Regions from separate parts of the Erythrobacter neustonensis genome, predicted to be linked through region 1. Evidence: predicted binding sites of a transcription regulator. Region 1 holds the regulator's gene; the other holds the start of a gene.
What was found. The regulator LexA, encoded in region 1, represses DNA repair genes until DNA is damaged. The targets are predictions, from matches to a motif close to GTTCCNCNCTTGTTCT.
Positions count from the first base shown of each region.

Region 2: the regulator LexA is predicted to act here: its motif matches at 1,308-1,323, upstream of A9D12_RS05815 (ribonucleoside-diphosphate reductase subunit alpha).

Region 1 is NZ_CP016033.1:2,696,139-2,699,551, reverse strand. Features, by position in the region: gene A9D12_RS12545 (ComEC/Rec2 family competence protein) at 1-1,175, shown strand, start outside; gene lexA (transcriptional repressor LexA) at 1,354-2,043, opposite strand; gene A9D12_RS12535 (molybdopterin molybdotransferase MoeA) at 2,238-3,413, opposite strand, start outside.
Region 2 is NZ_CP016033.1:1,230,916-1,234,328, forward strand. Features, by position in the region: gene A9D12_RS05805 (CPBP family intramembrane glutamic endopeptidase) at 1-281, opposite strand, end outside; gene A9D12_RS05810 (MarR family winged helix-turn-helix transcriptional regulator) at 278-757, opposite strand; gene A9D12_RS05815 (ribonucleoside-diphosphate reductase subunit alpha) at 1,374-3,407, shown strand.

The sequences.
Region 1 (3,413 bases):
TGCTGGGGCGTGAGGCCTTGTCCTTGCGGATGGTGGCGATCGCCGCCGGGTTTGTGCTGTTGCTCTGGCCCGAAAGCGCGATTGGCCCAAGTTTCCAGATGAGCTTCTCCGCCGTGATCGCGATCATCGCCTTGTCGAACAGCGCACCGGTGCGCGCCTTCCTTGCGCCGCGCGAGGAGGCATGGTGGCGGGCGACCCTCCGCAAGATCGTGATGCTGTTCGTGACGGGGATCGTGATCGAACTCGCGCTGATGCCGATCGTGATGTTCCATTTTCACCGGGCGGGAATGTATGGCGCATTGGCCAATGTCGTTGCGATCCCGCTGGTTACGTTCGTCGCGATGCCGATGATCGCGCTCGCGCTGGTGGCCGACCTTGTCGGCGCGGGCGCGCCGTTCTGGTGGGTGGTGGAACGATCGCTCGCTCTGCTGCTGACAATTGCGCATTTCACTGCCGGCCAGTCGGGCTCGGTGCGTCTGATGCCGCAGATCAGCGGGATTGCGGTAGGGCTTTTTGCCGTGGGGGGCTTGTGGCTTGCGCTGTGGCGCGGCCGGGTGCGCCTTGCCGGACTGGTTCCGGTGGGGTTGGCGAGCGTGATGGCCGCGGCGACCCCGATCCCCGATCTGTTGATTTCGGGCGATGGCCAGCAGGTGGGCATCACCATGACCGACCCAGACGGCGCGCGGCGTCTGGTATCGCTGCGAGATAGCCGTTCGAGCTATACCCGCGACAATCTGCTGGAACTCGCCGGGATCGCCGCCGAGCCCGTGCCGCTGGCTGAGTGGCCGGGGGCACGCTGTTCTTCGGCATGGTGCGCGCTCACCATGACGCGGGGCGGGAAAACGTGGCACCTGCTGCTCGGCCGCGGGCGATCGCAGGTCGAGGAGCGCGCGCTGGCGGCAGCCTGCGCGAGGGCCGACATTGTCGTCTCCGAACGCTTCCTTCCGCGCTCGTGCCGGCCGCGGTGGCTTAAGGCGGATCGCCGCATGCTCGAGCGGTCCGGCGGGCTTTCAATCAATCTTGCCGAGGCTAAGATTGTCAGCGTTGCCGACCGGCAGGGCGAGCATGGTTGGTGGCGGCTACCCGAAGCACGGGTTGGGAAATTCGGTGCCGAAACCGAAAACGGGGCAAAGCCGCCGCAGACTGCGTTCGAAAGTGCCCGAACCGGGGTCTAGAGGGGCGCTAGGCGCACCCCTGGAACCATCAAGGCGGGGCCTGAAACGCACGACTTTTAAACGCAACGCGTTCCAACAATCACGAATTTGGGGTGGGTTGGAGCCGAAGTCTAAGACCAGACATCGCGCGAAAAACGCGTTTCACGCTGCTGCAAATCCCGCTCCGGCTCCCAATGCGTCAGTGGTAACGGCGCAGCAGACCTGCAAGCTTGCCTTGCACTTCGACCTCTTCAGGCCGGTAGAACTGCGGATCATAGGCAGCGTTCGCCGGATCGAGCCGCACCTGCCCATCTTCCTTGCGCAGATACTTGAGCGTCGCTTCCTCGCCCCGAACCAGCGCCACGACGATTTCGCCGTCGCGGGCGGTGTTGGTGCGGCGCACCAGCGCAAAATCGCCATCGAAGATTCCGGCTTCGACCATCGAATCGCCCGAAACCTCAAGCGCATAATGTTCACCCGGGCCGAGCAGCGCGGCGGGCACCGGCAAGGTCGACTGGCCTTCCAGCGCTTCGATCGGCGCGCCGGCGGCGATCCTTCCGTGCAGCGGCAATTCGATCACGTCATTGGCGGCCGAAGGCGCGCGCGCAGGCGCGGCGGGCATCGCGACCACGTTGCCGGACGCAGCGGACGTGGCAGCGCGTGCAGGGGTTGCGTCGCCGGGTTCGCGGATCACCTCAAGCGCGCGTGCGCGGTTCGGCAGGCGGCGCAGGAAGCCGCGTTCCTCGAGCGCGGAGATCAGCCGGTGAACGCCCGATTTGCTCTTGAGATCGAGCGCGTCCTTCATCTCTTCGAAGCTTGGCGAAACGCCGGTTTCTTCGAGGCGTTGCTGAATGAAGACGATCAGCTCGCGCTGTTTTGCGGTCAGCATTGGTCCATTCTCCTGTGGTCGCACCACGGCACGGCGCGCCCTGCGCGCCAGTCCATCACCTGCATGCGCCAAGAGGCACCCATCGGGAGTGCGTTGCCAGCACGTTCCGTTCCGCCTTTATGGTGAACGAACAAAGAACAAGTAGGCAACCCGCAGAATCGTGTCAAGCGCCGCAACCCGCCAATCCGCGCAATTCAGCCATTTCGGAGATTGAACACGCGCACTGCCTCTCCTGCCGGCAGCGCCGGGCTGTGCGCGGGGCGATCGATCAGGCAATCTGCTGCGGCAAGCGCGGTGAGAGCGGAGGAATCCTGCGATCCGGCCAGGCACACCTCGCCATCCGCTTCGACCGCGCGCAGGAATTCACGGCGGGGGCCAACCGCGGGCAGATCGTCGCGTGTGCGCAGTTTCTGCGTGCGCGCAAACGGGTCATGCTCGCCGGCGGCTGCGCGCAGCAATGGCAGCGCAAACAGGAAGGCGGTGACGAAGCTCGACACCGGATTGCCGGGCAGGCCAAGGATCACGCAATCGCCCCGGGTTGCCACCAGCAGCGGCTTTCCGGGTTTGATCGCGATCTTCCAGAAGGCGATTTCGGCGCCCCATTCGGTGAGCGCAGGCTTGATCAGATCGTGATCGCCCACCGAGGCACCGCCCGACGTGATCACGATATCCGCGTCCTCGGCCCGGGCAAGCGCGTCTGCCAGGGCGGCCTGCGTGTCGGGCACGGGGCCGATGCGGTTCACCTCGCAATCAAGCGGGGCGAGCATCGCGGCAATCATCGCCCCGTTGCTTGCCGGGATCTGGTGCGGCAGGCAGGCGGCGGGGTCCGCGCTCAATTCATCGCCGCTGTCAATCACCACCACCCGCGCGCGGCGGGTGACGGCAAGCGTGCCGTGCCCTGCCGCAAGCGCCAGCGCGAGCCGGGCTGCCGTAATCCGCGTGCCGCGTGTCAACAGCACATCCTCGGCGTGAAAATCGAGCCCGCGCGGGCGGATATGCCGACCGGGCGGGGGCGGCGGGGCGGCGGTGATCGCGCCATTGTCGTCGCGTGCATCCTCCTGAAGCAGCACGCGGTCGGCCCCCGGCGGCACCATCGCACCCGTCGAGATGCGCACGCATTCGCCGTCAGTCAGGACGCCGGAATAGGGCAGGCCCGCGCGCGATTCGCCCACCAGCCGCCACGCCTGGGCATCGCCGCTCAGCGCGTAGCCATCCATCGCCGACAGATCGGCGGGTGGCTGTGTGCGCAGGGCAATGACATCTTCGGCGAGCACGCGGCCCAGCGCGGCCTCGGTGGCGATCCGCTCGCTCGAAAGCTGCGGGGCGAGCGCGAGCAGCCGTGCCTGCGCTTCCTCGAGCCCGAGCGGCGC
Region 2 (3,413 bases), 1.5 Mb from region 1:
GAAAGCTCGGTCGCGGCGCGCTTTTCCACGCAGCGGACAAGCAGGACGTAAACCGCCAGCGCGACGAGCGCGCCGAAGACCCGGGCCATGAAACGCAATTCGGGCGCGTCTTTTGGCAGCGTGTCGCTCATGAATTGTCCGAGCGGGCCGAAAGACAGGACCAGCAGGATGCTGAAGCCGACCATCCAGGCGATGCTGCGAAGCCAGAGCAGGGGGCCCGGTTTCAAGATCCCCTTGTCGCCCAGATCCAGCGACCCGGAATACGTTGCAATACCGCTCATTTTGCGTCCTTTTGTGCGTTCTTCAAAGCTTGTGCGCTGCGAATGCGCTCGTCGAAGCTTTTCGCGTCGAGAGCTTTGATGGCCTCCGCCAAAAGGCCGGTGAGCGGCGTCGGCAAATCATCGTCGAGGCTTTGCGCCGCCATTGCGGTGCAGGCCCAGGCTTTCCGTAATTCGTCCGCGATGGCTCGACCTGCGGGAGACAGGCGCAGCAGCTTCTGCCGGCCGTCGGTGGAGGGTGCCGTCTCGATGAGGCCATCTGCGATCATCAGGGCCACTGTCTGGCTTGCAGCCGGCTGGGTGATGCCCGCGCATTGGGCGACGTCTCCCAGGCTGGACGGTTCCTGCGCCATCAGCGCGCGCATGATCGGGGTGTAGCGGGGCCGGTAGGCCAGGCCCATCGCCGCGTAATTGCGCTGCACTGCGCCATCGAGTAGTTCGATCAAATGCCTCAACTGGGTTCCAAGCGTCATTTGCATAGGCATCTATATAAGCACTTATCTAAATCGGTAAAGCCGCAAATGACGTGCCGGCGATGGCATGGGTTGCAGGATGCTCGTGTTTTTCCGGTGGTGTGGCAAAAACGCACCCCGGCATCGATCGTCTGCCCGCGCGCCCATCGAGAGGCGCAACAATCGCAGCAGGTCGCATGCAAAAGACGCATGGTTGGATAAGCGCCGATCGCTCCCCATATATTTCTTCACAGATTCAGTTTGGGGGTTGCAGGCCGCGCGACTCAAGCTTTGTCCACGCGTCGCGGGTTTTGCGGGCCTGCGTACAATCCCCGATTTGGTAACCGGGGCCTTAATCGGGCGTTGACCTCATCCCGCGGGTGATTCATCATCTAGTGGTTCGGCGCAAATCGGACCCCCAAGCCTTGGTGATCTTCCGCCGCTCTGTCACAGGGCGCCACACGGGAGCGCCATGCCCGCCCAAGGGTTCGCTGCAACGCTGCAACGGGATCGACCGACCTGCCAGCACGTCCGGAAACCGGGCTGCCTGTTGGCAAGTCTGTGGACCCGCCGGTAAAGAACAGAATCGGAACATCGGCTCTTGTGCGATGCTCCCGATTCGGGGGACAAGTGGGGCTGACACATGGATTTCAAGGCGAGCGAAAACGTGCCCGGTGATGCAGTAAATAGCGACGTGACGATGGAACTGGAAACCGGCCGAGGCGCGGGTGATGAAAAGGCTGTAACGATGAAGACCTCCGATACCGGTTCCGATGCGCTGATCGCAGCCAAGGCGGGCGAAGCGCTGGCGGGCGCGATGGCGGCTGCCGCCACCGATGCCGCTGCCAAGGCCGCCGCGTCCGACAGCAAGAAGGTCAACGACCGCCGCTTCACGATTGTCACCGATCCGGCCCGCGACGCGCGTCTCACCGAATTCGGCAAGGACACGCTGACCGACCGCTACCTGCTCCCCGGCGAGGTCTATCAGGACCTGTTCGCGCGCGTCGCCGATGCCTATGCCGACGACGAAGCGCACGCGCAGCGCCTGTATGACTACATCTCGAACCTGTGGTTCATGCCCGCAACCCCGGTGCTGTCGAACGGCGGCACCAACCGCGGTCTGCCGATTTCGTGCTATCTGAACTCGGTCGAGGATAGCCTCGAAGGGATCGTCGGCACCTGGAACGAGAACGTCTGGCTTGCGTCGAAGGGCGGCGGGATCGGCACCTATTGGGGCAATGTCCGCGGGATCGGCGAGCCGGTCGGTTTGAACGGCAAGACCAGCGGCATCATTCCCTTCGTGCGCGTGATGGACAGCCTCACGCTGGCGATTTCGCAAGGCTCGCTGCGCCGCGGTTCGGCGGCGTGCTATCTCGATGTCAGCCACCCGGAAATCGAGGAGTTCCTCGAAATCCGCAAGCCTTCGGGCGACTTCAACCGCAAGGCGCTGAACCTGCACCACGGCGTGCTGCTCACCGACGAGTTCATGGAAGCCGTGCGCGATGGCGCCGAATTCCAGCTGCGTTCCCCGCGCGATGGCAGCGTGCGCGGCACGGTCGATGCGCGCTCGCTGTTCCAGAAGCTGGTCGAAACCCGGCTGGCCACGGGCGAGCCCTACATCGTCTTCAACGATACCGTGAACCGCATGATGCCCAAGCATCATCGCGATCTGGGCCTCAAGGTCTCGACCTCGAACCTGTGCTCGGAAATCACGCTGCCGACCGGCATCGACCACTTGGGCAATGACCGTACCGCGGTGTGCTGCCTGTCGTCATTGAACCTCGAAACCTGGGAAGAGTGGAAGGGTGACAAGCGCTTCATCGAGGACGTGATGCGTTTCCTCGACAACGTGCTGCAGGACTATATCGACCGCGCGCCCGACGAGATGGCGCGGGCCAAGTATTCAGCCGCGCGCGAACGTTCGGTGGGCCTCGGCGTGATGGGCTTCCACTCGTACCTGCAGCAAAAGGGCGTCGCCTTCGAAAGCGCGATGGCCAAAGCCTTCAACCTGCAGATGTTCAAGCACATCCAATCGAAGGCCTCGGAAGCCTCGATGCTGCTTGCGCAGGAGCGCGGGCCGTGCCCCGATGCCGCCGACATGGGCGCGATGGAGCGCTTCAGCTGCAAGATGGCGATCGCGCCGACCGCGTCGATCAGCATCATCTGCGGCGGCACCAGCGCCTGCATCGAGCCGATCCCGGCCAATATCTACACCCACAAGACGCTGTCGGGCAGCTTCATCGTGCGCAATCCGTACCTCGAAAAGCTGCTCGAGAAGAAGGCCAAGAACTCGACCAATGTCTGGAACTCGATCCTCGAGCGCGGCGGCTCGGTCCAGCATCTCGACTTCCTGACGCCGGAGGAAAAGGCGGTCTACAAGACCAGCTTCGAGATTGACCAGCGCTGGCTGCTCGAATTCGCCGCCGACCGTACGCCCTATATCGATCAGGCGCAGTCGCTGAACCTGTTTATCCCCGCCGATGTCGACAAGTGGGACCTGATGATGCTGCACTATCAGGCGTGGGAAAAGGGCATCAAGTCGCTCTACTATCTCCGCTCAAAGTCGGTGCAGCGCGCCGGATTTGCCGGTGGGGTCGAGGCCGACAACACCTCCGAAGCCCCCAAGATCGAGCTCTCCGCCGAGACCGATTACGAGGAATGCCTGAGCTGCCAGTAAGTGCTG